Regions from separate parts of the Catenuloplanes sp. NPDC051500 genome, predicted to be linked through region 2. Evidence: riboswitches for the same ligand, from Rfam matches in the RefSeq annotation. Region 2 holds a riboswitch; each other region holds the start of a gene.
The links. A riboswitch is a leader RNA that binds a small molecule or an ion and turns the genes downstream of it on or off. The one in region 2 is predicted to bind cobalamin.
Positions count from the first base shown of each region.

Region 1: linked by a shared signal. The riboswitch ahead of ACIA8K_RS17135 (ribonucleoside-diphosphate reductase subunit alpha) and the one ahead of bluB (5,6-dimethylbenzimidazole synthase) in region 2 are both predicted to bind cobalamin.
Region 3: linked by a shared signal. The riboswitch ahead of metE (5-methyltetrahydropteroyltriglutamate--homocysteine S-methyltransferase) and the one ahead of bluB (5,6-dimethylbenzimidazole synthase) in region 2 are both predicted to bind cobalamin.

Region 1 is NZ_JBITDX010000007.1:297,746-307,813, reverse strand. Features, by position in the region: gene ACIA8K_RS17160 (DUF6183 family protein) at 1-168, opposite strand, end outside; gene ACIA8K_RS17155 (transglutaminase family protein) at 309-893, opposite strand; gene ACIA8K_RS17150 (NADP-dependent oxidoreductase) at 1,228-2,142, opposite strand; gene ACIA8K_RS17145 (cupin domain-containing protein) at 2,139-2,600, opposite strand; gene ACIA8K_RS17140 (helix-turn-helix domain-containing protein) at 2,617-3,570, opposite strand; cobalamin riboswitch at 3,735-3,957, shown strand; gene ACIA8K_RS17135 (ribonucleoside-diphosphate reductase subunit alpha) at 4,108-6,534, shown strand; gene ACIA8K_RS17130 (ribonucleotide-diphosphate reductase subunit beta) at 6,572-7,567, shown strand; gene ACIA8K_RS17125 (hypothetical protein) at 7,646-8,647, shown strand; gene ACIA8K_RS17120 (L,D-transpeptidase family protein) at 8,783-9,709, shown strand; gene ACIA8K_RS17115 (TetR/AcrR family transcriptional regulator) at 9,703-10,068, opposite strand, start outside.
Region 2 is NZ_JBITDX010000008.1:276,304-286,371, reverse strand. Features, by position in the region: gene ACIA8K_RS18920 (S66 peptidase family protein) at 1-527, shown strand, start outside; gene ACIA8K_RS18915 (hypothetical protein) at 562-753, opposite strand; gene ACIA8K_RS18910 (oxidoreductase) at 836-1,615, opposite strand; gene ACIA8K_RS18905 (ArsR/SmtB family transcription factor) at 1,678-1,977, shown strand; gene ACIA8K_RS18900 (hypothetical protein) at 1,981-2,439, opposite strand; gene ACIA8K_RS18895 (hypothetical protein) at 2,652-3,359, opposite strand; gene ACIA8K_RS18890 (serine protease) at 3,543-4,370, shown strand; gene ACIA8K_RS18885 (cold-shock protein) at 4,625-4,828, shown strand; gene ACIA8K_RS18880 (DEAD/DEAH box helicase) at 5,078-6,229, shown strand; gene ACIA8K_RS18875 (TetR/AcrR family transcriptional regulator) at 6,300-6,845, opposite strand; gene bluB (5,6-dimethylbenzimidazole synthase) at 6,888-7,517, opposite strand; cobalamin riboswitch at 7,547-7,753, opposite strand; gene helR (RNA polymerase recycling motor ATPase HelR) at 7,768-9,942, opposite strand.
Region 3 is NZ_JBITDX010000011.1:137,548-147,615, reverse strand. Features, by position in the region: gene ACIA8K_RS23150 (ABC transporter ATP-binding protein) at 1-140, shown strand, start outside; gene ACIA8K_RS23145 (hypothetical protein) at 137-1,642, shown strand; gene ACIA8K_RS23140 (ABC transporter permease) at 1,639-2,346, shown strand; cobalamin riboswitch at 2,363-2,573, shown strand; gene metE (5-methyltetrahydropteroyltriglutamate--homocysteine S-methyltransferase) at 2,696-4,936, shown strand; gene ACIA8K_RS23130 (RDD family protein) at 5,100-5,513, shown strand; gene ACIA8K_RS23125 (enoyl-CoA hydratase/isomerase family protein) at 5,846-6,784, shown strand; gene ACIA8K_RS23120 (glycoside hydrolase family 19 protein) at 6,886-8,004, shown strand; gene ACIA8K_RS23115 (PQQ-dependent sugar dehydrogenase) at 8,054-9,349, opposite strand; gene ACIA8K_RS23110 (MDR family MFS transporter) at 9,602-10,068, opposite strand, start outside.

The DNA of each region.
Region 1 (10,068 bases), on a different contig from region 2:
CCAAGGCGCGGTGGCATCCGTCCCGTACCTGACCCACAACGCGATGCCGAGATCCGCGACGAAGCGCGCATCACCCTCACCCAGACGGCGTTCCATGAGGTCCCGGACCCCCGTCACGTTCTCCAACTGCGCAACGGTGGCCGCGAGATGCCCGGGATCGTCTTTCACGCCTGGCACCCTAGCCCCGGCGGGCTACATGATCGGCCGGGTCGCCTTTTCTGGTCGCGTGAGGTGCGCTGTGGCCACGTCGCGTAGCGGAATTATCCTGACTGCCGCAGCTGTTCTACGGCCGGCATCGCTGTGCCGACTCAGGGTGTGGCGGGTAATCCGGTGCGGCACAGTTCGAGAGCGTCTTGCGCACCGCGCAGGGCTGCGATCACCGTCGGCGAGGGTCGCACGTGGACTTCGGGAAGGTCGATGCCGGACGATCCGTCGGTGATCGGGTAGGCCAATTGCTCACGCCCGAGCCGGAACTGGGCGTCGATGCCGGTGCGGTTGCCGCGCGGGTCCTGGCGATGCCAGCGGTCCGCGAGGTACACGGCAACGAGGCCGTGCAGAAAGGGTTTCACCCCGTCGGTCAGCTGTTGGTAGCACAGCCCGGCCGGCACGCCGGAAGCCCGGGCCACGGCCACCAGCAGGTGCGACTTGGCATAGCAGAGACCGACGCCGGCGCTGAGTACCTCGCCTGCGGTGACGGTGATCCGCGGATCCCTGACGTCCACGGAGTGCCGGATCCGGTCGCGAACCCAGACGAAGGCGGCCCGCATGAAGTCGACGTCGTCCGGATGCGCCGCGCGTAGTCGGCCGGCCAACGCCCGCACTTCCGGATGGTCCACCTCGATGATCGTGTCACCGCCCAGGTACTCCGCCGGTTCGCCCGCGACCAGTTGCACAGCTGTTCCTTTCCCGGATCCAGGCTGCTCCACCGCGCCATGACCTCATGGGTACGGTACCGGCGCTGTTTCACCGCGGCCGCCCTCACCCCGAGCTGTCAGCTCGAAAGGCGCACTCCAGGATCGTGCCGGTCCCGATTGCGGGCATGGTGATCGGCTGGCCTGATGGGAGACCACGCCGATCGAGCGGCATCAGCGGCGCGAGCCGGATGGAGCCGATACCGCCCGGAGCCGGCTCCACCCACATCCGCGCTACCCGCAGATCTGGCTGCCCGGTCGGAGTGTGCTGCCCGATATCCCAGAGGGGACGCAGCACACCCCGGCCCGGACCGGCTCAGCTTCCAGTCATGGTGATGACCAGTTTGCCGCCCTTCGGGCGTTGCTCGCGCTCCAGCTCGGTCAGGGCGGGAATCGCCTCGGCGAACGGGACCGTGCGGGCGATGGGGAGGCGCAGGGTTCGGGCCACCTCGACCAGGTCGGCGGTCACCGGCCGGCCCATCATTGCCCGGTACGGTCCGGGCAGGGCGCTTCTGAGCATTTTGGCCGGGGTCGGGACGATGTCGATGATGGTGCCGCCCGGCTTCAGCAGCGTCCGGGCCGTGGCGAAGGACAGTTTGCCGGGCGTGTCGAAGACGAGATCGAACCGTCCCGCGAGGGCGGCCGGGTCGAAGTCGAAACCAACGACCGGTTCGACGTCGAGTTCGCGGGCCTCGGCGGCCGTGGGGTTGCGGCAGCTGCCGGTGACCGTGGCGCCCCGCGCCCGGGCGAACTGGACGGCGGCCCGGCCCACCCCGCCCAGGCACCCGTTGACGAAGACCGCCTGCCCTGGCCGTACCCCCGCGGTGGCCTGGTAGGCGGTCATGCCCACGGTCGGCAGCGCGGCGGCCTGCTCGTAGGAGAGGTCCGCCGGTTTGAGGACTACGGACTTCTCCTGGGCCGTCACCATCTCGGCGAAGGCCCCGGCCTGGCGGAACCGGGCCGCGCCGAGTACCGCGTCGCCGGCCTTCAGGCGGGTGACGCCGGCGCCGACCGCCTCGACGACTCCGGCGAAGTCGTGGCCCATCGCCCGGGGAAAGGAGCGACCGGTCATCAGTTTCATCTCGCCGTTGCGCATCTTCCAGTCCAGCGCGTTGGAGGCCGCGGCCCGGACGCGGACGAGAACCTCGTCCGGCCCTGGTCGTGGTGGAGCGAACTCGGCGAGCCGCATCACTTCCGGGCCGCCGTAGGTGTCGTACTGGAGGCGCTTCACGAGGCGTATTCGTTCGAGATCTCGGTGGCGTAGTTCTTCCACAGCGGTTGCATGGTCTCGGCGTTGATCGGCTGCCCGGAATCGATCATGGCCTTGAAGTCGCGGAAGTACTGCACGTACAGGTCAGGGGTGAACGTGTTCAGCATGACCGCGTTCACGTCACCGATGTTTGCGAACGTGTGCGGTGCCCCGGTCGGCACGATGACCCAGGTGCCCGGGCCGGCGTCGTACTCGTCCTCGCCGACCGTGAACCGGAACGTTCCGGCCAGCACGTAGAAGCCCTCGTCGTGCTGGGCGTGGCGGTGCTGCAACGGGCTGGGGGTGCCCGGTGGGATGGTGACCTCGGCGAATCCCAGCCGATGGTCGGTGTGCTCGCCGTTCTCAAGGATCCGGATCTGGTGTGCCCCGCTGCCGAGGATCTCGCCCTCACCGGGGCGGACGATGTTTACCTTCGCCACGACTTCTCTCCCATTGCTATTGCCTGCCTTGCTGACCACCATCCTGTTCCGGGCCGGTTGTGCGCGTCCTGGTCGTCCGTGCACGGTTGCTTGTTGTCAGTGCACGGGCGTTGTAGCCGTACGTCGCCTTGAAGAGCTTGCTGAAGTGGGTCGGGTCGGGGAATCCCCACCGGGCGGCCACGGCGGTGACCGTATGTCCACTTCCGGACAGCTCGGCCCGGCAGCGCTCCAGGCGGCGACTGCGGATCAGGGCCGCCACGGTGAGCGGCTGGTCCTCGAACAGCTTGTGCAGCCGGCGTACGGAGATGTGGTGGGCGGCGGCGATGCTCAGCGGGGACAGATCGGAATCGGCCAGCCGGGCCTCGATGTAGCCGGCGATCCGGTTCCGCAGCCTCTCGTCGGGGGCCGGTCGCTCGTCACCCAGCCGGGCCTCAAGTGCGACAGCGATCAGCTCGATGACGGCCGCCGCCGACCGCAGCGCCTCCGCCTCGCGGAACCCGGTCGCCGATCGCGCCGACTCCCGGGCCAGCACGGAGACAAGAGCACCAGGACCATGACTACCATCGATGGGTACGCCGATGAGCCGGTCGATCTGCGCGGGACGGATCCGGAGCTCCCGGCGCGGAATCAGGATCGTGACGTGCGTCGCCGCGGTGCTCTCGAACCGGAGCGTACGCGTGGGATCGAGCAGCATCAGGTCGGCCGGCCCGAGTTCGGCGTCGCCGTGCCCCTGCGTGATCCGGGTCCGGCCCCGGGCCATCACCTTGACCGCCAGGTTCTTGCCGTCGGAGGCGTCGCGCTCCCGCCCGATGCACGCGCTCTCGGGCGTGTCGAGGGAGACCAGCCGCAGCGGCCCGAGGTCACGGGTGGCGACCCGTCCCCGGAAGTCGGCTCCGGCCAGCTTGTTGACCAGCGGCGGAAACCCGCTTGCGGCCAACTCGTCCTGGAACGTCTCAAGGTTGCCGATCACCTGTCAACGATACGGCGACACCCGTCCGGTAGGGCACGGCGTCCGGCGCGGGTCACAGCGGAGACGATCGCGGTCGGGCCGCTGACCTGGCCGCATGATCATTTGGTGGGGAGCGACACGCCCGGCACGACATGTTGTGGTTTGCGGATGCGGCGTACCCATATATGGTGTTGCACGCAGCTGGTTCGGGCGTGGCGTATGTGACGTTCGAGGCAAGAGGGAACCCGGTGTGAGTCCGGGACTGCCCCGCAGCGGTGAGTGGGAACGAAAGCCGTCACAAGCACTGGGCTCCGTCCGCGACAGCGACGAGCGTGGGAAGCGACGGCCGGTAGGAAGTGAGCAGCGCGCCCGCGAGTCCGAAGACCTGCCAGCCGCGCCGTGCCCGCCAGACGGGGGCGGTGGTTCGAGGCCGCGCGGGACGGCCGACGCCGACCAGCCCCTGTGGCCGCAATCCATGCGTGCCCAGCGGTGGCCTGCGCCCGCGCGGTCCGAGGACCTCCCACCAGGGAATCGGACTCGCGAGGGAGCAGGACGAGCATGACGGTCATTGACGCGGCGGTACGGGTGCGTACGCGCGACGGCGCGCTGGAACCGGTGGATCTCCACCGGGTCGTGCGGGCGGTGGAGCGGTGGGTGCAAGGCCTCGGGGAGGTCGATCCGCTGCGGGTGGCGACGAAAACGATAAGCGGCTTGTACGACGGCGCCGGCGCGGAGGAACTGGGCAAGCTCCTGATCCAGACCGCGGCGGAGCTGATCGGCGAGGAACCGCAGTACTCGCGGCTGGCGGCCCGGCTGCTCGCCCACACGGTCGACGGCGAGGTCCGCGGCCAGGGCATCGACTCGTTCTCCGCGTCGATCGCGCTCGGCCACGCGCAGGGGCTGATCGGGGACGGGACCGCGGCGTTCGTCGCAGCACACAGCACACAGCTCGACAGCGCCGTCGACACCGCGAACGACATGCGCTTCGAGTATTTCGGCCTGCGTACGGTCGCGGACCGCTACCTGCTGCGCCACCCGCTCACCAGGAAGAACGTCGAGACCCCGCAGTACTGGCTGTTGCGGGTCGCGTGTGGACTGTCGCAGACCGTGGACGAAGCGATCGGCTTCTACCGGCTGATGGCGTCGCTTGCGTACCTCCCGAGCTCTCCGACGCTGTTCAACTCCGGCACCCGGCACTCGCAGATGTCGTCCTGCTACCTGGTCGACTCGCCGAAGGACGAGCTGAACTCGATCTACGAGCGGTACGCACAGGTGGCGAACCTGTCGAAGTTCGCCGGGGGGATCGGCATCGCGTTTTCCCGCATCCGGTCGCGCGGCGCGCTGATCCGCGGCACGAACGGGCAGTCCAACGGGATCGTGCCGTTCCTGCGCACGCTTGACGCGAGCGTCGCGGCCGTCAACCAGGGCGGCCGGCGCAAGGGTGCGGCCTGCGTCTACCTGGAGCCGTGGCACCCGGACATCGAGGAGTTCCTTGAGCTGCGCGACAACACCGGCGAGGACGCGCGCCGCACGCACAACCTGAACCTGGCCAACTGGATCCCGGACGAGTTCATGCGCCGCGTCGAGGCGGACGGGGACTGGTCGCTCATCGACCCGAACCAGGTTCCGGAGCTGCCCGACCTGTGGGGCGACGACTTCGACCGCGCGTACCGTGCCGCGGAGGCGGCCGGAAAGGTCACCAAGACGGTCAAGGCCCGTGACCTGTACGGCAGGATGATGCGCACGCTCGCGCAGACCGGCAACGGCTGGATGACGTTCAAGGACGCGTCCAACCGGCTCGCCAACCAGACGCTGCTCCCGGAGAACACGGTCCACCTGTCCAACCTGTGCACCGAGATCATCGAGGTGTCGAGCGACGACGAGACCGCGGTCTGCAATCTCGGCTCGGTCAACCTGGGCGCGCACGTCACCGGCGGCACGCTCGACTGGGAGCGGCTGCGCGAGACGGTCCGGACCGCTGTGGTCTTCCTGGACCGGGTGATCGACATCAACTACTACCCGACGCCGCAGGCCGCCGCGTCGAACCCGCGCTGGCGCCCGATCGGCCTCGGCGTGATGGGCCTGCAGGACGTGTTCTTCCGGCTGCGCCTGCCGTTCGACTCGGCCGCGGCGCGGGAGCTCTCCACCCGGATCGCGGAGGAGATCTACCTGACCGCGCTGGAGACGTCGGCCGGGCTTGCGGAGCGTTTCGGGCCGCACCCGTCCTTCGACGCCACGCGCATGTCGAAAGGTCAACTTCAACAAGATCTTTGGGGCATCGAGGGTACGCCTGAGCGCTGGACCGCGCTGCGGAGCAAAATCAACGCCCACGGGGTACGCAACTCGCTGTTGATCGCGATCGCGCCGACCGCCACCATCGCCTCGATCGCGGGCTGCTACGAGTGCATCGAGCCGCAGGTGTCGAACCTGTTCAAGCGCGAGACGCTCTCCGGCGAGTTCCTGCAGATCAACTCCTACCTGGTGGACGAGCTGAAGTCCCGCGGCCTGTGGACGGACGCGATCCGTGCGGAGATCAGGCGCGCGGAGGGCTCGGTGCAGGGCATCACGGCGCTCCCGGCCGAGGTCCGCGCGCTGTTCCGGACCGCGTGGGAGCTGCCGCAGAAGGCGCTGATCGACCTGGCTGCCGCGCGCGGGCCGTTCATCGACCAGTCGCAGTCGCTCAACCTGTTCATGAGCGCGCCGACGATCGGCAAGGTCTCCTCGATGTACCTGTACGCGTGGAAGGCCGGCCTGAAGACCACGTACTACCTGCGCTCCCGCCCGGCGACGCGCATCCAGCAGGCCACCGTGGCGGTGCAGGCACCGGTCGCGGTCACGCCTGCCGTCCCGGTCACCCCGATCACCGGCGCCGCCCCGATCAACGGCGTCGCCCCGATTACCGGCGTCGCCAGGATCACCGTCTCCGACGACGAGGCGCTTGCCTGCTCACTTGAGAACCCCGAGTCGTGCGAAGCCTGCCAGTAACCGACAGCTCTCGTCGTACCCCCGAAGGATTTTGATCATGCTTCTTGACCCTGGAATGGACCTCACGCTGAGGCCGATGAAGTACCCGCACTTCTTCGACCGCTTCAAAGACGCCATCAAGAACACCTGGACCGTGGAGGAGGTGGACCTGCACACCGACCTCGCGGACCTGGCCAAGCTCTCCCCGGCCGAACAGCACCTGGTGTCGCGGCTTGTCGCGTTCTTCGCCACAGGTGACACGATCGTGGCGAACAACCTGGTGCTCAACCTCTACCAGCACGTCAACTCGCCGGAAGGCCGCCTCTACCTGTCCCGGCAGCTGTTCGAGGAGGCCGTGCACGTCCAGTTCTACCTGAACCTGCTTGACACCTACGTGCCGGACGAGAAGGAGCGGTTCGAGGCGTTCGCGGCGGTGGAGAACATCCCGTCGATCGCGCGCAAGGCCGAGTTCTGCTTCCGCTGGATCGACTCGATCTTCGACCTGCGCTCGTTGGAGACCCGCGACGACCGCCGGAGGTTCCTGCTCAACCTGATCTGCTTCGCCGCCTGCATCGAGGGCCTGTTCTTCTACGGCGCGTTCGCGTACGTCTACTACCTGCGCTCCCGCGGCCTGCTGCACGGCCTCGCCTCCGGCACCAACTGGGTGTTCCGCGACGAGAGCATGCACATGGCGTTCGCGTTCGACGTGGTCGACCAGGTCCGGGCCGAGGAACCGGAACTCTTCGACGCGGAGCTGGAACAACAGGTCCGCGACATGCTCGCGGAGGCGGTCGAGTGCGAGGTCCAGTTCGCCGCCGACCTGCTCGAACAGGGCGTGTCCGGGATGTCGCCGGCCGACATGCGCGAATACCTGCAACACGTCGCGGACCGCCGGCTCGCGGCCCTGGGAATCGCGCCGATGTACGGCTCGAAGAACCCGTTCGCCTTCATGGAGCTGCAGGACGTGCAGGAGCTTTCCAACTTCTTCGAACGCCGCGTCTCCGCCTACCAGGTCGGCGTCTCCGGATCGGTCAGCTTCGACGACGACTTCTGAGCCGTGCCCGGCCCCGTTCCGGTGCGGCAGCGACGGCACGCTATGGTGACGCGCTTATTTCACGGGAACGGGGCTGGGATGCTGGGAAATCTGCTGTGGAAAGTGGTCGGGAACCGCTTCGGGGCGGTGCTGATGGGACTGGTGCTGCTCAGCATCGGGCTGTTCGCCTTCGACGGCACACCGTCCTGCGGAGGCAGGACCATGGACCAGGGCGACGAATGCATCAGCAGCTCGCGCCGGGGTAGCTCGACGACGCGCACATTCGACGAGCAGAAGAGCCTGGAGAGCTGGCAGCGGACGGGGACGCTGGTTGCCGGGGCGGTGCTGGTGGTCGCGGGCGTGGTCATGATCATCAGGCGTGCGGCTGGCGGGAAGGGCGATGGGGGAGCGGTGGCGGCCGCGGGCGGGTTCCCGCCGCATCCGCAGCAGGGGTATCCGCAGCAGGGATTCCCACAGCAGGGTTATCCGCAGCAGGGTTATGCGCAACAGGGGTACCCGCAGCAGGGATTTCCGCAGCAGCACGGGTATCCCCAGCAGCCGGTTGCGCAGCAGGCATACCCCTATCAGCAGGGCTATCCGCAGCAGCAGCCGGTGTCGCAGCAGCAGGGGATCCCGCAGCAGCCGCAGCCGCAGCCGCAGCCGCAGCCGCAGCCGCAGCCGCAGCCGCAGCCGCAGCCGCAGCCGCAGCCGCAGCAGCCGGCGCAGCAGTACCCGCCGCAGTACCCAGCACCGCAGCAGCCGGTAGCTCCGCAGTTCCAGGGGCAGCCGCAGTTCCAGGGGCGGCCGTCGGCGCAGCAGTACCCGCCGCAGTACCCAGCACCGCAGCAGCCGGTAGCTCCGCAGTTCCAGGGACAGCCGCAGTTCCAGGGACAGCCGCAGTACCAAGCGCATCCGCAGTACCAGGGGCATCCGCAGCAGGCCGGCTCTCCGCAGCCGCCTCAGCAGAATCCGCCGCAGCCCTCGCAGCCCTCGCAGCCCTCGCAGCCCTCGCAGCCCTCGCAGCCTTCCCAGTCCCCGCAGCCCTTGCAGCCCTTGCAGGCGCCACAGCCGTTGCGGTCCGCGCAGCCGCCGCACCTCTGACTCGCCGGTCGGCGCCCCGCACGGCGTCTCCATCCGGAGCGCCGTGTGTGTCGCCGTCGACGCGCGCGCACCCCGTACCCCCGCGAGGTTTCGAATTTGGTCCTGAAAAGGGCCCTGATCAGCCACAATGGGGCGATGACAGCTCGTGGGACGGCCCGGCGCGCGGCAGTACTGGGGATCGCGGTCGCGCTGGCCGCCGGATGCGGTGGCAGCCCGGACAAGCCGATCACGCTGCCCGCGCCGCTGCCGGTCTTCCCGAGCGTGGAGCAGCCGGTCACCACCACGCCGCCGCTGCCGAGCGATTCGCCCGCCGCAGTCACCTCCTCTCCGGTGGCGAGCGCCGCGGGGGTGCCGTCCGCGCTGCCACCCGCCTCGGCCCCGCCGTCCCCACCGAGCGCGAGTCCCACGCCCAGCAAGCCCGCGAGCCCGAGCCCGACGCCGAGCAGCGTGCCCACCGCGCACGCGGACGGCCTGCTTGAACGCGGCGAGAACGGCCCGGAGATCACCGGCCTGCAGGAGCGGCTGACCGCGCTCGGCTACTGGAACGGGCCCGCGGACGGCCGGTTCGGCCCGCTTACCCAGCAGGCGGTCTACGCGCTGCAGAAGGCGGCGGGGATCAAGCTGACCGGCACTGTCGACGCCGCGACGATCACCGCGCTGTCCGACGGGGCCCGCCCGTCCGCGCAGAGTCGTCAGGGTCACCGCGTTGAGATCGACCTGAAGAAGCAGTTGCTCCTGATCGTCGACAACGGCGCGGTCACGAAGATCTTCAATACCTCGACCGGGACGAACAGGCACTACCGATACCAGGGCCGGCGCTACCTGGCGAAGACGCCGGCCGGCCGGTTCGCGGTGAAGCGGCAGGTCAACGACTGGCGTTACGGCCCGCTCGGCCCGCTCTACCGCCCGAAGTACTTCAACGGCGGGATCGCTGTGCACGGCGCGACGAGTGTGCCGCCGTGGCCGGCCTCGCACGGCTGCGCGCGCCTGTCGATCGAGGCGATGGACTGGATCTGGAAGAAGCGCGCGATCCAGGTCGGCACGTCGGTCTGGGTCTACTGACCGTTTTCGATCATTCCGAACGCGCCACGCATCTCGGCCATCCACGGCGTGGGCGGCACGGTATCCCGCCCGGCCACCCGCATCGCGCCGAGGATGGTGAGCAGCATGCCGTGGGCGAGGAAGTCGCGTAGCTGCACCGGATCCGCGCCGGTCAGCTCCTTCACGGTCTGGTAGATCCGGCCGAACCGGGCCCGCACCACGTCGCCGATCTCCGGGTCGCCGGCGGCGGAGAACCCGTGCAGCAGCACCGACAGCAGGTCGTGCTCGGCCAGCAACCGGTCGTAGGCCTCGCCGAGCGTCGCGAAGTCCGTGCCGGCGCCCCCCGCGCCGTCGCCGCCCGTGCCGTCGCCGCCCGCGTC
Region 2 (10,068 bases):
GCATCGACTGGGCCGATCCGCTGGCGCTCGAGTCCCCGGGGGAACGCGAGCCTACCGAGCTGTGGAGCTGGTTCGGGCCGCGCCGCTCCGTCACCGGGGTCACCTGGGGCGGTTGCCTCGAAGTCATCCAGTGGATTCTGACGGCCGGGCGCTTCCCGTTCCCTCCGGAGGTCCTGGACGGCGGGGTGCTGATCATCGAGACCTCGGAGAAGCTGCTGCCCGCCCGCGAGGTCGGCTGGATCGTCCGTTCCCTCGGCGAGCGTGGCATTCTCGGCGCGGTTGATGCGGTCCTGGTCGCACGTCCGCCGGTCTCCGACCACGCCAGCCGCCCCGTCGCCGTGGATCGCGCGCGGTTGCGTGCGGAGCAGCGGGATGCCGTGGTCGACGTGGTGACTCGCTACAACCCGGAGGCGGTCGTCTGCGTGGGGGTGCCGTTCGGTCACACCAGGCCGCAGTGGATCCTGCCGCACGGCGGTCTGATCACCGTTGACGGTGCGGAGCGCCGAATCTTCGCCGACTATCGATAGGGAGTCGCCGCGATGGATCGGCCCGGGCGCGCTCTCAGAAGCCTGGATCCTCGTGGCCGAGCAGCCGCCGCAGACCGGCGTGCATGTTCACGACCTCGATCCGCGCGTCGAGGAACCCGCGCCGGTAGTCCGCGCCCGTGTCGGGATGCTCCGCCAGGCCCGCGTCGCGGCGGCCCTCCAGCGCATCGACGCGGCCGGCGTTGTAGGCCAGCAACGCGTCCTCCATGAGTCCTCCCCCGTGACCTGGCGTTTTGTGCATCTAACCCGACCGGGCGACCTGTGCCTGTCGCGCTGCTGACAGCACCGCCTCAGACCGTGGGCATCAGGCCGCCGTCGACCGCGAACTGCGTGCCGGTGAGGTACCCCGCACGCGGCGACGCCAGGAACGTGACCAACTCGGCCATCTCCTCGGCCGCGCCGAACCGGCCGAGCGGGATCTCGAAGCGCTCCGCGATCCGGCGGCGGATCTCCGGCACGTCGACGCCGTCCTGCTCCGCCATCCGGGCGAAGCGCCTGTAGGTGTCCGCCGTCTCGATCACGCCCGGGTTCACCGCGACGACCCGGATGCCGTGCGGCCCCATCGAGTTCGCCAGGCCCTTGCTGTAGGTGGCGAGCGCCGCCTTGGCCGAGGCATAGGCGATCGCGGCCGGCTGAGGCACCCGGGCCGCGCCTGACCCGATGTGAATGACCACGCCGGAGCGCTGCGCGACCATCCGCGGCAGCAAACGCCGGTCCAGGCGCACGGCCGCGAGCAGGTTGATGGCGAGGTCCTCGGTCCAGTCCTCGTCCGTCATGGCAAGCACGCCGTCCGGCACCCGGCGCTGGCCGCCCGCGTTGTTCACAATCACGTCGATGCCGCCGAGGAGCTCCAGCGCGTCCGCCGCGAGCCGGGCCGTGCCGTCCTCGGTGGCCAGGTCCGCGGCCACGAACGTGCCGTGCGTGTGTTCCCCCTCCGTGCGCGCGGCCACCACCACGGCCGAGCCGGCGGCCGTGAAGTGCTTCGCGATGGCCGCGCCGATGCCACGGGTGCCGCCGGTGACGAGGACGCGTTTGCCCTCCAGGCCGGTGGCGGGGGCGGTGACCGTCATACTGGTGACTCCCATGTTCGATGTTCGACGAAGTTCGAACATACAACCACGAGAGGGACCCCGTGCGTCAAGCGCTCCACCCGGACCTTGCGGACGTGACGCTCGCCCAGGCGCTTACCGCACTCGGCGACCCGATCCGCCTGTCGATCGTCCGCGTCCTCTCCGACGGCCGCGAACATCTCGGCGGCGACTTCCCCACCTCGGTAGCGAAGTCCACGCTCAGCCACCACATGAAAACGCTCCGCCAGGCAGGCGTCATCCACAGCCGTCCCGACGGCACCCGCTGCTGGAACTCACTCCGCCCCGACTTCGAGGCCCGCTTCCCCGGCCTGCTCGGCACGATCCTGAAGATCCCCGGCTGAGCGTCAGGGCACCAGACGCGCGGTCGACCCCTCGTCGAGGGCGACCCGCACGTTCTCGACCCCGGCACGGATCATGGCGCCGTAGGCGTCGTCCGGAAGCACGTCCAGCCCCGCCACCGCCGCGGCGAGATGCGGTCGCGCCTCATCCCGGTTCCCGGCACGCCGGTGCGCGTCGGCCAGGTTGAGATACAGCGACGGCAGGAACGCGCGCACCTGCAGCGAGTCGTGGAAGCGGCGCACCCGCTCGTCGCTGAGCGTGCTGACCGCGTCAAGCGCCCGCTCATCCCACGCCAACTCCTCCACCACCTCGTCCTGCAGGTCCGCGAGGTAGTGCGCGATGCTGCACCTGTGCAACGCGTCGCCTTCCGCACCGACGCGCGCCCACAGCGCGGCGAGCGCCTCCCGGGCACCCTGCGCATCGCCCGCGCGGCCCTGCTCGACCGCCGCCCCGATCGCCGCCATCACGTCATCAGTCCCCGTCACGCATCCTCCTTCGCCGGGCCCGGTCACCCGGGCCGTCCACCCGGCAAGGCTCGGCCCTCGACCAGGTCGAGAGTCAACGCGCACCGCCCGGTTCGACATGGCCGGCTACGCCGGGGCCGAGATGGAGGAGTGGGCCGAACGGCGGCTGACCTCGAGGGAGGACGCCGGGTGGCGGGTGACGCCGGCCGAGGTCACGCCAGCAGTTTCTCCCGCATGGTCTTGCCGGGGTTGAACTGGCCGACGATCTGCTGGCCGGTGGGGAGGTAGACGTCGATCGCGTTGTTGCGGCGCATCTGCTCGCGGACCGGCTGCGGCAGCGGGGGTTCCTGCGGCATGGCGGAGCGGATGTCGGTGGCGGAGACGATCAGGCGGTCGGCGAGCATCGCGGAGTCGGCGTCGACGCGCACCCGGCCGAACTCCCAGCCGCAGAGGAGCAGGTCGAGCGCCTCGAACAGGTGGGTGAGGGTGGCGTACGAGTCGGCGACGTCGACGTAGCGGCCGGCGTTGCGCCCGATTGTGGTGGCCGCGGCCTGCACGTGGATGTAGGGGTGGAAGCCGCACGGGAGCGCGAACAGCGGCCACTGCAGCGCGTGCCCGGCCTCCTTCCACAGCGGCCGGTAGTTGCGCCTGTCGACCATCATCCGGTGGCCGGTGCGCCGGTAGAGGTCCGCGCACTGGGCGGCGAGCGCGTCGTTGGCCGTGTCCGCGAACTCGCGCAGGATCGTGCCGGCGACAAGCAGCCCGTCGTCGCCCTGCAGGAACGGGGTGACGCCGGCGGCCTGGTCCGGGTACCGGCCCTGGACGTGCGCGCCGAAACCCTCGCGGACCTGCGCGAGCAGCGCGGCCTGCTGGCTCGGATCGTGCTGCACCTTCCGCTTACCCAGTCCGAAAAGTCGCATCTGCCCTCGTTTCGACCACCGTAAGCGAACTCGGCAATGCTAACGAAGATCATGGCCGCCGCTCGTCGAGGGGCATATCACCGGGACCAGGGTGATATTGGTTTATTGACACCTATCAACCCCGATGCGAGGGTACGGCTCGGCGGCCCACCCCGAGCCGCCGCCTCGCGGAAGGGATCCTTCATGCAGCTTCGACGGGCACTCGCCACCGTAGCGGCCGCCGCGGCCGCGGCTGTCCTTCTTGGACAACCGGCCTCTGCGGCCCCGGCTCCGGCGATCCAGGCGGCCACGCTGGCGTCGACCATCTCGCTCTCCAACTGCTCGGCGTCGCTTGTGCGGTACCCCACCTCGGTCAGCACGGACCGGGCGATGATGCTTACCAACGGGCACTGCTACGAGCGCGGCTTCATCGCCGCCGGCACCGTGCTGCGCAACGTCTCGAGCACCCGCAGCGGCACGCTGCTCAACGCGTCGGGCGGCGCGCTCGGCACGGTCCGCGCGGATCGGGTCCTCTACGCCACGATGACCGGCACCGACGTCACGCTCTACCGGCTCAACACCACGTTCGCGTCGCTGCAGAGCACGTACGGCGCCACCGCGCTCACGCTCTCGTCGAGCCGCCCGAGCGCCGGCACCTCGATGTCGATCCCGTCCGGGTACTGGAAGCGCGTCTGGAACTGCGCGATCGACGGCTTCGTGCCCACGCTTCGTGAGGACGAATGGTCGTGGACGGACTCGATCCGCTACAACGCCGGCTGCGACACGATCGGCGGCACGTCCGGCTCCCCGATCGTGAGCTCGGCCACCGGACAGGTGATCGGCATCAACAACACAGGCAATGAGGACGGCGGGCGCTGCACGCTCAACAACCCGTGCGAGGTCGCGGCCGACGGTACGGTCTCGGTGCTGTCCGGGCGGGGCTACGGCGAGCAGACGTACTGGTTCACCACCTGCCTGACCTCGGCACGCGTCATCGATCTGACGCTCTCCGGGTGCCTGCTGCCGGACTGATCCACCGGGCGGCCGGGTCGTCCCCGGTCGCCCGTTTCAGCGAACGTTGCTGAAGATCAGCCAAACCGTGTTAGTGTTCTTCTCGTTGCAGTTTTGATTCCGTAGACGTTGTGTTGCATGAATGACAGCGCCTGGTGGGTATCCGGACCCTTCGGGCGCTTTTTTCATATTTCGTCTTTTCCGGACGGGCGATCAAACGCGGCAACGAGAGGTTCGCGCAGTGCGGACCTCCCACAGCTCGCGAAGGAGAAGACATGGCCACCGGCACCGTCAAGTGGTTCAACGCGGACAAGGGCTTCGGCTTCATCGTTCAGGATGAGGGTGGCGCCGACGTGTTCGCCCACTTCTCGGCGATCGCCTCCAGCGGTTTCCGCAGCCTGGAGGAGAACCAGCGGGTCGAGTTCGACATCACCCCTGGCCAGAAGGGCCCGCAGGCGGCCAACATCCGCCCGCTCTGATTTTCCACCGGGTGGTGGCGTGACCGATTCGGCGCGCCGCCACCCGGGCCTTTTTTCTTTGCCATATCACCTCGGTTCGTTTCCATCGATGCCTCCTGTCACGGTGCGGTGCGCGCCGTGTCCAAGAAAGGCATCTGCAGACATATGACCGCAGGTACTGTGTCCTCCCCCCGGCGTGGCCGTCGGCGCCCGCCGCGCAAGCCCATCGAGGCTTCCGCTCCGCCCGCCCAGGTTGTCGTCACGACCCCGATGCCCACCGGCGCCGGCACGTTCGCCGACCTGCCGCTGGCACCCGGTCTCGCCAAGGCGTTGCACCGCAACGGGCTCACCACCCCGTTCCCCATACAGTCCGCAGTGCTGGCCGATGCGCTGGCCGGCCGGGATGTGCTCGGCCGTGGCCGTACCGGTTCGGGCAAGACGCTCGCCTTCGGGCTTCCGCTGCTCACGCTGCTCGACGGCAAGAAGGCCGTCAGCCGTGCGCCGCTGGCGCTCATCCTGGCGCCGACCCGCGAGCTGGCCCAGCAGGTGACCGCGTCGCTGACCCCCTACGCGTCCGCACTGCGGCTGCGGATGGCCACAGTGGTCGGCGGTCTCTCCGCCGCCGCGCAGGCGCAGACGCTTGCGCGTGGCGTCGAGATCGTGGTCGCCACCCCGGGTCGCCTCGCCGACCTGGTGAAGGCCGGTCAGTGCCGCCTCGACCAGGTGACCACGACGGTCATCGACGAGGCCGACCAGATGTCCGACATCGGCTTCCTGCCGCAGGTCAGCGCGCTGCTCGACCAGACCCCGCGGAACGGGCAGCGCATGCTGTTCTCCGCCACGCTCGACAAGGCCGTGGACCGGCTGGTCAGGCGGTTCCTCACCGAGCCGGTCACGCACGGCGTCGACCCGCCCACCGGCAGCGTCACCACGATGCGGCACCACCTGCTCGAGGTGGCGGCCGGAGACAAGCTGGCGATCGCGGCAGACATCGCGGCCCGCAACCCGCGGTCGATCATGTTCGTCGCGACCAAGCGGGCTGCGGACCGGCTGGCCACCCGGCTGAGCGCGACAGGCCTCCCGGCGGTCGCGCTGCACGGCGGACGCTCGCAGAACCAGCGCACCCGCGCGCTTGAGCAGTTCCGCGCCGGCACCGCGACAATCCTGGTGGCGACGAACGTGGCGGCGCGCGGCATCCACATCGACGAGCTCGACCTCGTCGTGAACGTGGATCCGCCCGCGGACGGCAAGGACTACCTGCACCGGGGCGGCCGCACCGCGCGCGCCGGCCGGTCCGGCACGGTCTTCACGCTCGTCTTCCCGGAGCAGCGCCGCGAGGTGCACCGGCTGCTCACCCAGGCCGGCATCCGCCCGGACTTCGACGCGGTCACGCCCGGTCACCCGGCGCTGATCCCCGCCTAGAAACCACCGAGCACACAAACTCTGCGGGGGTACGGGCCGCGGCCCGTACCCCCGCAGAGTTTTTTGTTCCTCAGGCCGTCGTCAGGATGCCTTCCACGCCGAGCAGGAACGTCTCACAGACCGACTGCGGGTCGTTGAGGCAGCCGGACGCCATCGCGCCGTCGCGCAACAGCACGAAGTGCCGGGCCGCGGGCTCGGGAAGCAGCTCCGAGACCGTGTCCAGGAACCACTGCCGGTGCACGAGCACGGCCTGATGCACCGGGTGGGCGGGGTCGGGATATTCGCTTGCCGCGTTCAGGAACGCGCAGCCGCGGAAACCGGGCGTGCGGATGTCGTCCGCGATGCCGTGCGCTATCGCCCGTGCCACCTCCACGGGCGTCAGCCCGTCCGCCCGCGCCCGCTCCACGTGGGCGCGGATGGCCTGGTCGGCCTCGGTCAGGTACGCGACGACCAGGTCCTCCTTGCCGGGGAAGTGCCGGTAGAGCGTGGCCCGGGTGATCTGCGCCTCGGCCACGATCCGGTCGATGCCGACGGAGTGGATGCCCTCGGTGTAGAAGATCCGGGTCGCGGTGGCGAGCAGCCGGGCACGCGCCTCGGACGTCCTGGGTTCCCTCATCCGGCCATCATACCGGATAGAACGTTCGGTCTTTCACGGCCGTCACTGAGCGCCCCAGCGGTCGGTGTGGCGGGCCAGGGACAGCGGGCGGCGGGTACGCCAGCCGTGTCGCTCCAGGTCCGGCACGTCGTGCAGGCGGGTGACCGGACCGAGGCACAGCCACGCGACCGGGCGGATCCCGGCCGGGATGCCGAGCAGCTCCCGCACGAACTCCTCCCGGTAGAACGACACCCAGCCGACGCCGAGTCGCTCCGCGGTCGCGGCCAGCCACAGATTCTGAATGGCCAGGCAGGAGGAGTAGAGCCCGGCGTCCGCGATCGCATGCCTGCCCAACACCGCCGGGCCGCCACGCTCGGCGTCGTACGTGACCACAATGGATAGCGTCGACTCCAGCACCCCGTCGATCCTGATCCGGGCGAACCGGCCCGCCGCCTCCCCGTCAAGCGTCGCCGCGAACACCTCACGCTCCCGCCGCACATGCGCGTGGAACGCCTCCCGCACCGGCCGGCTCCGGATCACCACGAAGTCCCACGGCTGCGACAGCCCGACGCTCGGCGCCGCGTGCGCCGCGGCCAGGATCCGGTCGAGCGTCGCCTCCGGCAGCGGCTCACCAGTGAACTCGCCCCGCACGTCCCGGCGACGGTGGATGATCTCGTACAGGTCATTGCTCATCACAGGCTCCCGCTGTGCTCCGGCCCCGAAGGGCCACCTCAGCGCGAGGCCGGTCTTCGGACTTCCGGATCGTCACCTCACCGCCCGCCTTCCCAGCCTCATCGGCCAGTGGCTGCGCTCTCACGCGTGGACGGCAGCTCCCCGGTCACCGCGGCGGGCCCGTGCCGGACTCGCACCGGCTTCCCAGATTCTCCCCCGCCGCGCACGGAAGGGGCACCTCGCAACAGATTCGTGCCACCGGCAGCCTACGTCAGGTCAGGATCACCAGCTGCCGGGTGGCACGCGTCATGGCGACATAGCGGTCCACGGCCGGCCAGGCCCCGGGGTCGATCAGGATCACTAGGTCGAACTCCAGGCCCTTGGCCAGCTCCGGCGTCAGGGCGCGCGCCCTCGGCGTACCCCCGTGGCCCTTGTGGAAGGTTTCGCTCGCGATGACGGCGGCGATGCCGTCCTCGTGCAGGTGCATCTCAAGAACCAGATCAAGATCTTCGACCGCCGCGTGTACGACCGGGAGGCCGCTGCTGCGAATCGAGTTCGGCACGTTCGCGTCCGGCAGGGCCGCGCGGATGACCGGCTCAGCCTCGGCCATGATCTCGGCCGGCGTGCGGTAGTTGACGTTCAGCTCGGCGATCGAGATCCGGTGCAGGCCCACCCGGGTGAGCCGCTCCTGCCAGGACTCGGTGAACGGGCGGCGGGCCTGGGCACGGTCGCCGACGATGGTCAGACTGCGGGACGGGCAGCGCAGCAACAGCATCTGCCACTCCGCGTCGGTCAACTCCTGCGCCTCGTCCACCACGACGTGGGCAAACGGGCCGGCCAGCGCGTCCCGATCCCCGCCGGGCAGCACGGCCCCGTCGACAAGCACCTCGTGCAGATCCTTCTGGACAAGCATCTTCATCAGGCCCTCGCCGTCGTCGTAGGCCGCGGAGTCGATCAGATCGTCGATGACCGTCGCCATCCGGGACCGCCGGGCCGCCACCGCCGCCCTCCGCAGCTGTTCCCGCCGGTCCGCCCCCGCGTCGCCAAGCCGCCGGCGGGCCGCGTCAAGCAGCGGCAGGTCGGCGGTGGTCCAGGTACGGTCCCGCCGTTGCAGCGTCGCCACCTCCTCGTGACTCAGCCAGGGTGCACACCGCCGCAGAAAGGCCGGGACCGACCACAGATCGGCCACCAGATCGGCGGCGTCGAGCATCGGCCAGGCCCGGTGCAGCGCGGCGCGCAGCTCCTCATCACGGCGAAGCTCGCCGGGGTCCGCGTCGTCGCGGTCGACCAGAATCGCGACCAGCTCGTCCCGGATCAGCTCGCGGGCCTCGTTGTGCGGCGTGCCGTCCGCGGCCTCGAACGCGGCCGCCCAGTCCTGCGGGGTGACATGCGGCCCGGCCGTCCCGGACCTCGGCGGCTCCTCGTAGAACCGGACCGCGTTCTCGACGGCCGTCAGCATCCCGGTGCCCGACTTCAGGCGCGCCACCTCCGGATCCGTCTCGACGACCGCCGCGGCACCCTCCGGGACCAGATCACGCAGCGTGCAGGTCTGCACGTCGTCCTCGCCGAGGCTCGGCAGCACGTCCGAGACGTACGCGAGGTACGGCTCGTGCGGGCCGACGAACAACACGCCGCCGCGGCGATTGCCAAGCCCGAGACGCGGATCGCTGTAGAGCAGATAGGCGGTCCGGTGCAACGCCACGACGGTCTTGCCGGTCCCGGGACCGCCGTCCACGACAAGCGCGCCGCCGGAGCCGGCCCGGATGATCGCGTCCTGGTCCGCCTGGATGGTGCCGAGCACGTCCCGCATGCGCGCCGAACGGCTTCCGCCGAGGCTGGCGATGAAAGCGGACTGGTCGTCGAGGGCGGCATGGCCGTCAAGGGCATCCGGGGTGAAGACCTCGTCCCAATAGTCGGTGATCCGGCCGCGCGTCCACCGGTAGCGGCGGCGACTCGCGAGGCCCATCGGGTTCTTGTGGGTACCACCGAAGAACGGCTCGGCAGCCGGCGAGCGCCAGTCGGTGAGCAGGCGACGCCCGGTGCCATCGGTCAGGCCGAGCCGGCCGATGTAGACGGCATCGATGTCGGCGGCATCGGTGTCGGCGGTGGCGGTGGCGGTGGCGTCGGCAGCGTCGGCAGCGTCGGCAGCGTCGGCAGCGTCGGCGTCGGCGATCATTCGGCCGAGGCAGAGGTCGAGGCTGTAGCGGCGGAGCGTGCGCAGGCGGGCGGTGAGGCGCTTGACCTCCTCGTCCCGGTCCACGGCCTGGCGGCCGCGGCCGGCGGCGTTCTTCCGCTCCGCGTCGAGGCGGGTGGAGAGGTCGTCGATCTGGGCGCTCATCGAGGCGGACATGGCGGCGAAGTGGCGCTCGTCGTCGGCGATCAGTGCGGGATCGGCCTTGGCCGAGAGGTGGTCGGGCAGCGCGAAGGCGCTGGCGGTGGTCTGCATGTGCACAATCCCCTCAAATGCCGTGTTCACGGCTTCGACAAGCGATTGTGCAGGAGGAATAGGGTCTTGCGGCAAGACCCCATCTCTGATATAAGTTAGAAATGGCGGATGAGGGTCTCCCTTCCG
Region 3 (10,068 bases), on a different contig from region 2:
AGCACATCGCCGCGCACGTGGTGGTCGCCGGCCGGGGCCGGGTCCTGGCCGACACCACGGTGGCCGACCTGGTCGCGGGCGCGGACTCGCTGGAGGACGCCTACTTCGCGCTGACCCGGGACGAGGTGGACTACCGATGAGCCGGCTCCTGCACGCGGAGTTGACGAAATTCCGCACGGTACGCGGCCTGGTGCTCGGCACCGTCGCCACGGCCGCGCTGATCGTCGGCCTGGGCCTGTTCGTCGCCGCGAACAGCGTGTCTGTCTGCTCCAAGGGCACCGTCGACGTCGAGTGCCCGACACCCCCGGCCGGGCCGGGCGGCGAATCCGTGCGCGACAAATTCTACTTCGTGCACAAGCCCCTGCCCGGGGACGGCACGATCACGGTCCGGGTGACCTCGATGACCGGGATCATCACCTACCCGCCGCCGAACCACGACACGATCGTCCCCGGCCTGGTCCCGTGGGCGAAGGCCGGGATCATCGCCAAGCGCGGCACTACTGAAGGCTCCGGCTACGTGGCGCTGATGACCACCGCCGAGCACGGGGTACGCCTCCAGCACGACTTCGTCCACGACGTCGCGGGCCTGCCCGGCGCCGTGTCCACAGGCGCGCCACGCTGGCTGCGGCTGACCCGGGTGGGCGGCACGCTCACCGGCGAGGAGTCCGCCGACGGCGTCACCTGGACCCGGGTCGGGACCGCCACGCTCACCGGCCCGGTCGAGATCGGGCTGTTCGTCACCTCGCCGAGCGACCTGACCGTGCACAACGGCGTCGGCGGCGGCACCGCTCAGGCCCGCCTGTCCACGACCACCGCCACGTTCGACAATCTCGGCCTGACCGGGGCCGTACCCGGCGGCGGGTGGCTGCGCGACGACGTCGGCGCCGACCCCGAACCGGACGGCCCCGTCCACCACCCCGGCAGCGCGGAGGAGTCCGCAGGCGTCTGGACGGTCAGCGGCAACGGCGACATCGCACCCCTCGCCGGCGAGGGACCCGGCACCCAGATGACGCTGCTCGGCCTGGTCATCGGCCTGATCGTGGTGATCGTCGTGGCCGTCCAGTTCATCACCGCGGAACTGCGCCTCGGCCTGGTCGGCGTGACCGCGCTGACCGCCCCCGGCCGCGCCCGGATCCTGCTCGCGAAGGCCGCGGTGCTCGGCGCGGCCATGTTCGCCGCCGGGACTGCCGCCGCCGCGTTCGTCGTGCCGGTCGCGGAACGGGTGCTCCACGCCAACGGGTCCCGGAGGCCGTTCCTGCCGGTCCCGGACGTGGTCACGCTGTCGCTCACGGTGGGGCTGCTGACCGCCGGGGTGGCGCTGCTCGCCCTCGGGCTCGGTGCGCTGGTCCGGCGCAGCCTGCCCGCGGCCGGGCTGGCCGTCGCGGTTGTCGTGCTGCCGTACCTTGCGGCGGTTGTGGGCGGGCTGCCCGCGGGGGCGTCGCAGTGGCTGCTGCGGGTCACTCCCGCCGCGGCCTTCGCGGTGCAGCAGACCGAGCCGGCGTACGCCCACGTGATCGCCAACTACGTGCCGATGGCCGGGTACTTCCCGCTGCCGGCCTGGGGCGGGCTCGCGGTGCTGGCCGGGTACGCCACGCTCACGCTCGTCCTGGCGGGCGTGCGGCTGCGGCGGGCCGACCTGTGATCCCGGCCCTGCACGCGGAGTGGACGCGGCTGCGCACCGAGCCCGCCGTCCACCTGTTGCTGCCGTCCATCGTGGCGGTGACAGTGCTTGTCAGCCTGCTCGCGGTCGCCGCGTGCCCGCGCAACGAGTGCGGTCTCGACCCGGCGGCGCTTACCCTGGCCGGGGTGCGGCTCGGGCAGGCGCTCGTGGTGCTGCTGGCGGTCTCGGTCCTCGGGGGATCGCTGCGGACGACGTTCACCGCCGTACCCCGGCGGCTTGTGGTTCTCGGGGTCAAGGCTCTCGTGGTGAGCGCGTCGACGCTTGTCACGGGCGGGCTCGCGGTGCTCGGCTGCCTGGCCGCCGGCCGCGCGATCCTGCCCGTCGGCGGTCCCGGGCTGCGCGCCGCCGCCGGGTCGGTGCTCTACCTGATCCTGATCGGACTGCTGGCGCTCGGCGTCGTCGCGGCGCTCCGGGACCCGGCGACCTCGGCCGCGGTCGTGCTGGTGCTGGTGCTGCTCTACGCGCCCCCACTGATCGCCACGACCGTCACCGACCCGGACACACAGCGGGCCCTGCGCCGCTTCGCCCCCATGCCGTCCGGCCTGTCCGTCCAGGCGACGACGGGCCCGCCGATCACGCCGTGGGCCGGTCTCGGTGTGCTGGCCGCGTGGTCCGTGGCGTCGCTTGTCATCGGGGCGGTGGTCCTGCACCGCCGGGACGCCTGAGCGGTGCCGAGGCCGTAGGATGTCGGGCAGTGCTGGTTCGCCGTGGTCGCCCACGGCGTCGTAAGAGGGAACCCGGTGGGAAACCGGGACTGCCCCGCAGCGGTGAGTGGGAACGAAAGCCGTCATCAAGCACTGGGCTCCGCAATCGGAGCCTGGGAAGCGACGGCCGGTAGGAACGAGTGACGCGCCCACGAGTCCGAAGACCTGCCCGCACCGCGTACACCGGGACCGGTGTGCGCTGCCGACGGTCCCTCGGGAGGGCCAGGGCGGGTCACCGGAGGCGCAGACCGGCCGCCGTGCCTCACCCAGCCTTTCCGACGGGTCCGCCGACCTCGAGGGAAGGTTTCACATGTTCGGTCACACCACGGTGCTCGGCTATCCGCGCATCGGCCCGGATCGCGAGCTGAAGAGGGCGGTCGAGGCCTACTGGGCCGGCCGCATCGACGCCGGGCAGCTCGACCAGATCGCCGCGGGGTTGCGCGCGGACGTCTGGCGCACGCTTCGTGAGGCGGGGATCGAGGCGATCCCGTCCAACACGTTCTCCTACTATGACCACGTGCTCGACACGGCGGTGGCGGTCGGTGCGGTCCCGGCGCGGTTCGCCGGGCTGGGCCTCAGCGACCTCGACACGTACTTCGCGATGGCGCGTGGCACGGACGCGCAGCCGCCGCTGGAGATGACCAAGTGGTTCGCCACGAACTACCACTACCTGGTCCCGGAGATCGCCCCGGACACGGTCTTCACAGCCACACCCACAAAGGCGCTGCGTGAGTACGCGGAGAGCCGCGCGCTCGGCATCGACAGCCGGCCGGTGCTCGTCGGGCCGGCCACGTTCCTGCTGCTGGCGAAGGCGGCGGAGGGCGCACCGGGCGGGTTCCGGCCGTTCGACAGGCTGCACGACCTGGTCGCCGTCTACGCGGACATCCTGCGCGAGCTGGCCGCGGCGGGCGTGCGCTGGGTGCAGCTGGACGAGCCCGCCTACGCGGCCGACCGTACCGCGGAGGAGATCGACGCGCTCCGGGCGGTCTACATCGCGCTCGCCGCGGTCGCACGCCGGCCGAGCATCTTCGTCGCGACCTACTTCGGCGAGCTCGGTGACGCGCTGCCCGCGTTGCTTGACACGCCGGTCGAGGCGGTCGGCCTGGACCTGGTCGCCGGGCCGGGCAACCTGGACGCGCTCGCGGCGGCCGGGAACGCGCGGGAGAAGACGATCGTGGCCGGGGTGGTCGACGGGCACAACGTGTGGCGCACGGATCTGCGCACGGCGGCGGCGCGGCTGGCCACGCTCACCGGGCTTGCGGGCGAGGTCGCGGTGGCCACGTCGTGTTCGCTCCTGCACGTACCCGTGGATCTCGATCTTGAATTGGATCTTGCTCCTGAGCTGCGGAAACGGCTCGCCTTCGCCAGGCAGAAGGTTGACGAGGTGGTGGCGCTGGCCGGGGCGGCCGGTGCGTTGCCCGAGCCACTCGGCCCGCCGCCCGCGGCCTGGCGCAACGACGGGGTCCGCGCCCGCCTCGACGCGCTGCGGCCGGAGGACTCCCGGCGCGGTGCCTATGCCGGCCGGGCCGCCGCGCAGCAGGCCCGGCTCGGGCTGCCGCCGCTGCCGACGACCACGATCGGCTCGTTCCCGCAGACCGCGATGCTGCGCAAGGCACGGGCCGCGCTGCGGGCCGGCACGCTTGACCCGCTCGGCTACCGCAACCAGATGCGGGCGGAGATCCTCGGCGTGATCCGCCTTCAGGAACGGCTCGGGCTGGACGTGCTCGTGCACGGCGAGCCGGAGCGCAACGACATGGTGCAGTACTTCGGCGAGCAGCTCGACGGCTTCGCGGCCACGAGCGGCGGCTGGGTGCAGTCCTACGGCTCGCGGTGCGTGCGCCCGCCGATCATCTACGGTGACGTAGCGCGGCGGGGCGCTATGACAGTCGAGTGGTCGTCCTACGCGCAGTCGCTCACCGACCGGCCGGTCAAGGGCATGCTGACCGGCCCGGTCACGATTCTGGCCTGGTCGTTCGTGCGCACCGACCAGCCGCTCGCGGACACGGCCAACCAGGTCGCGCTGGCGCTGCGCGACGAGACCGCGGACCTGGAGCGCGCCGGGATCCGGGTCATCCAGGTCGACGAGCCGGCGCTGCGCGAGACGCTTCCGCTGCGCCGCGACGGTCAGAAGTCCTACCTGGACTGGGCCGTCGGCGCGTTCCGGCTGGCCACCTCCGGCGTGGACGACGCCACCCAGATCCACACGCACCTGTGCTACTCCGAGTTCGGGGAGGTGCTGCCCGCGATCGACGCGCTCGACGCGGACGTGACGAGCATCGAGGCCTCCCGGTCCAGGATGGAGGTGCTCGACGACCTGCACGCCGCCGGGTACGGCCGGGGCGTCGGTCCGGGGGTGTACGACATCCACTCCCCGCGGGTGCCGTCCCAGGCGGAGATCACCGCGTCGCTGCGGCGTGCGGTCGAGGCCGTCCCCGCGCAACGGCTGTGGGTGAACCCGGACTGCGGCCTGAAGACCCGCGGGTACGCCGAGGTGGAGGCGTCGCTGACCCGCATGGTCGCGGCCGCCGCGGACGTTCGCACGGGCCGGTAGGCCGTACGCCCCTGATGCGCGCCGTCCGGTCATCCGATCGGATGACCGGACGGCCGCGAGGACCTCACTTCCCACTGACGCGCGGTCACGGCCGGCACTGCGAATCTTGACGCGGTCGGCCGGAGCCGATCAGAAGTGCCCTCAGCGGCTATGGGAGACATCGATGACCTACGCGCCCTGGCTCATCCGGGTCGGCACCAACACCGTGGACGGGCTCGTCGCCGTTCCGCTGTTCGTGGCCGCCGAATTCCTCGACACGCCGGGCGCCCCGCGCCTCATCGCGGCGGTCGTGGGCCTGCTCGCCTTCGGGCTGTTCTGCTGGAACCGCTGGTACCTGGCCGGGCGGACCGGGCAGAGCTGGGGCCGCAGGCTCTTCGGCGTCCGGCTTGCCGACGCCGGCACCGGGCGGCCGATCGGGGTGGGCCGGGCCGCGCTGCGCGACCTGGCCCACCTCCTCGACGCCGCCGTCTGCTACCTCGGATACCTGCTGCCGCTGGTCACGGCGAGGCGGCAGACGATCGGCGACCTGGTCTGCCGGACCGTCGTGGTCCGGAACGCGGCCGAGAGCGGGGCCTGACCACGAGGCTGCGTCACGCCGGCCGGGCACCCGGGCGCGGCACCGCGGAACGGTCAGCGGCAGCCGGGGTCGACCACGAAGACGTCCGCGGCGGCGTTCGTGTCGCCGGGAACGAGGGCGGCGGCCTCGGACCAGTAGGCCAGGGTGGCGCCGTCCGGCGTGACGGCCTGGACGGAGGTGTGGACGCCGGGGTCGCCGGCCGCGACCGGGGCGGTGGTGCCTGCGGTACGGTCGCGGACCAGGACGTCCCAGGTGCTGCCGTGGCCGGACGTGGCGTCGGACCGGGGCGGCCGTCAACAGGGTGTCAACAACGGCCCGTCAGCATCCGTACGGTGACAATCAGGATCGCGCGGGACGGGCGGGTGCTCACCGTTCTGGTCGACGCGCCGCCGCACAACTATCTGAACCGGGATATCGTCGAGGCGCTGCTGGGGGTGGCGCGCGACGTCGAGCGGGATCCCGGGATCGGTGCGGTGGTGGTCGGGAGTGCGGTGCCGGGGCGGTACATCACGCACTGGGACATCGCGGACCTCAGCGCCAAGGCGGACGCGGGACCGCGGCTGCCGGCGCCGGCCGCGCGCGCGGTGCTTGGCGCGGTGCGGTTGCTGTCCGCGGCCGGGGCCGGTGGACTGCTGGAACGCTCGCCGCTGGCCGGTGTGTACGCGATGACCCGCTATCAGTCCCTGCCCGCCGCGGTGATGCGGTCGCCCGCGGTGTGGATCGCGGCGATCGACGGCCCGTGCGGCGGGGGCGGGCTTGAGTTGTCCGTCTTCTTCGATCAGCGGGTGGCGTCGGAGCGGGCGTCGTTCGTGGTCCCGGAGCTGACGATCGGGCTTACCACCACGCTCGGCGCGCAGCGGCTCACGCATCTGGTCGGGCCCGCGCGGGCGATGCGGATGCTGCTCGACGCGGAGCCGTTCACGGCCGTGGCGGCGCGTGACGCGGGCCTGATCGACCGGGTCTGCCCGGTGGATCCGCTGGCCGAGGCGCAGCGGCTCGCCCAGCGGTACGCGCGCCGTCCGCGCGGCCGGGTCGCCAGTCAGAAACGCCTGATCAACCGCGCGTACGAGACGACGGCCGGGCAGACGCTCACCGGCGAGGGCGTGTCTCAGATGACCGGCATGCCGACGCCGGTGACGAGGGCTGCGCTGCGGCGCTGGGTGGAGATGCAGCGGCCGGACGGCGAGAGCGTGTTCCTCACCGACCCGGGCCCGTGGGCGGACGGCACGGCGCTCGAGCTGAACCCGCCAGCGGCGTACCCCGATAAATAATAAAGAAAGTTTAAAAATCTTTACAGGTCTATGTCCGCCGGTGTTGCATGGACGCAGCGCGCGCTGCCCCCGCAGACATCGACAAGGACGGACTTCCTTGTATGGGCATTCCTGAGCTTCGAAGGACTCTGCTTGCCGCCGCGCTGAGCCTGACCGCGGCCGCCGGACTTCTCACTGCCACCGGTCAGGCCGCCTCGGCCGCGGCGACCGGCCAGATCACCGGGCTGGCCGGCAAGTGCATCGGTGCGGCGGGCGGCAACACCGCCAACGGCACGGCGATCGACCTGTACCCGTGTGTCGGCGACGCCACCCAGCAGTGGACGCTGCCGGGCGACGGCACCATCCGTACCGGCGGCAGGTGCATGGACGTCTCCGGCGCCGGCACCGCGGACGGCACAAAGGTGCAGCTCTACGACTGCAACGGCAGCGCCGCACAGCGATGGGTGTTCAGCGGCGCCCGCGACCTGGTGAACCCGAACGCGAACAAATGCCTGGACCTCAAGGGGAACTCGTCCGCGGACCTCACAGTCGTGCACCTCTGGACCTGCACCGGCGCGGCCAACCAGAAGTGGAACGTGCCGACCGGCGGCGGCAACCCGGGCGGCTTCGTGGTCACCGAGTCCCAGTTCAACTCGATGTTCCCGAACCGGAACTCGTTCTACACCTACACCGGGCTCGTCGCGGCGCTGAGCGCCTACCCGGCGTTCGCCGGAACCGGCAGCGACACCGTGCGCAAACAGGAGGCGGCCGCGTTCCTCGCGAACGTCAACCACGAGACCGGCGGCCTGGTGTACGTCGTCGAGCAGAACACCGCGAACTACCCGCACTACTGCGACTGGGGTCAGCCGTTCGGCTGTCCCGCCGGTCAGGCCGCCTACTACGGCCGCGGCCCGGTCCAGCTCTCCTGGAACTACAACTACAAGGCGGCCGGTGACGCGCTCGGCATCGACCTGCTCAACAACCCGTGGCGGGTCGAGCAGGACGCCGCGGTGGCCTGGAAGACCGGCATCTGGTTCTGGATGACGTCGACCGGCGCGGGCAGCATGACCGGCCACAATGCCATGGTCAACAGTGCCGGCTTCGGCCAGACCGTCCGCACCATCAACGGCGCACTCGAGTGCGACGGCAAGCGCCCGGACCTGGTCCAGGCGCGCGTCTCCGCGTACCAGCGCTTCACAGGTCTCCTCGGTGTGACGCCCGGCGGGAACCTGTACTGCTGACGGACGCGACCCGGGCAGGGTACGACGGCCCTGCCCGGCCCGCGTCGCGTCAGGCGGGGGAGACGCGGTAGACGGCGCCGGCCGAGTCGTCGCTGACGTAGAACGCGCCGTCCGGGCCGCGGACCGCCATCACCGGGCGGCCCCAGCGGGAGCCGTCGTCGTTCTGGAACCCGGTGAGCAGCGTCTGCCGGGGGCCGAGCGTGCCGTCCCGCCAGGCGAAGAACGACACCTCGGGCGGGCGGGGCGGCTTACGGTTCCACGAGCCGTGCACACCGACGAGCGCGCCCGTGCCGTACCCGCCGGGAAGGTCCTTCTCGAAGATCAGGCCGAGCGGTGCGGAGTGGGCGCCCAGGCCCTGCTCGGTCGGCGGCAGCGTGGTGCAGTCCAGCTTCGTACCGTCGGCGTTGGTCTGGATGTCTCTGACGAACGGCCGGTTGGTGTAGTCGAGCGGCGAGTCCTTCGCACCAGGGCTGACGTCCGGGTCCGGGTTGCAGTACGGCCAGCCGAGGTCACGGCCCGGCGTCAGCTTCGCCAGCTGCTCGAACGGGTGATCGTTGACGTAGTCCTGGATGACCTCGCCCTGGTCGGACCCGCCGTCGCCGTTGTAGTCGGCGTCCCACGGGAAACCCGTGTTGTCCCGGTGGTTGACCGCTGTCCACACCGCACCGTCCGGGTCGATCGCCAGGCCGGTGCCGTTACGCACACCGCGGGCATAGGTCTCCGGCCGGCCACCAGGCGCGATCCGCAGAATCGAGGCGCGCTCCGGGCTGGCGTCCCGGTCCTCGGCGGAGATGTTGCCCGCCGAGCCGACCGACACGTAGAGCGTGCCGTCCGCGCCTACCGCCACGCTCTTCAGCGCGTGCGCATAGGCACCGCCCAACTCCGGGCTCTTCGCGTCCGGCAGGCCGCCGGCGATCACCCGCCGGTCGGACAGCGCGCCGGACCGGTAGATGAACGCGTTCACCTGATCGCTCTCGGCCACATACAGCGTGTCGCCGGAGAAGGCCAGTCCGTGCGGCTGGTTCAGGCCGCTGACCAGGCTCTGCTGGGTCGCCGGAGCGTCGCCCTGGCCGGGCGTGAGCGCGATGACGTCGCCGGTCTTGGGCCGGGACACCAGCAGCCTCCGGTCCGGGGTCCAGGCGAGCAGCCGCGCGCCGGGAACGCGGGCCCAGACGCTGACCGTCCAGCCGGGCGGGGCCTGAAGCTGCCGCTCCCTGTCGAACGGCGCGTCGCCGGTGCCGTCAAGCGGGCGGACAGTCGTCAGCGCCAGCGTGGGCACAACCTCGACCGGCGCGTCCTCGGTGCCGGAGCAGCCCGCCAGCGCGAGCATCAGGCAGCTGGTCATCGTCGCAGCTAGGGTCGCTTTCATTGGTTCCATCTGTAGCCCCTGGTCCCGCCCGGCCGCAAGTTCCCTGCCTGCTGGGGCGTGCGGCGGGCGCGGCGGCGGGTGTCGCGGTGTTGTCCTGGCCGGCCGGGCGGGTGCCTACCTGACGGGCGCGGTGATCCCGGTCGACGGCGGCATCGCCACCACCGCGTAGTCGCGGGTCCGGGCCGGCACCCGCGTTCGCGATCGCCGGCCCGGAGTGGCGTGCGGGGTTCAGGAGCCGGTGGTCAGCGCGGGCTCCGGCCGTACCCCCGCCGGCTCTTGATTGTCTGTGGTCTTCGTGCGGCCGGGCAGCAGCAGCGAGACCAGAACGGCGACGGCGGTGAAACCGGCGTTCCACAGGAAGGCGATGTCGAAGGCGTCCGCGAGCGATCCGGCCGAGGTCGCCGACGAGGTGAGGATGACCGCGAGCAGCGCGACGCCGACCGAGCCGCCGATCTGCTGGGCGATGCGGGTGACGGTGCTGGCGTGCGGCATCTGCGCGCGGTCGAGCCCGAGGAACGCGACGATCATCAGCGGGATCATCACCGTGCCGAGGCCGAGGCCGCGCACGAAGAGTGTCACCAGCAGCGGCCAGACGGGCGTGTCCGGGCCGGCGAACGCGAACGGCACGGTGGCCGCACCGACCAGGAGGAAGCCGAGAACTGACACGGCGCGGGCGCTGAACCTGTCGAGCAGCC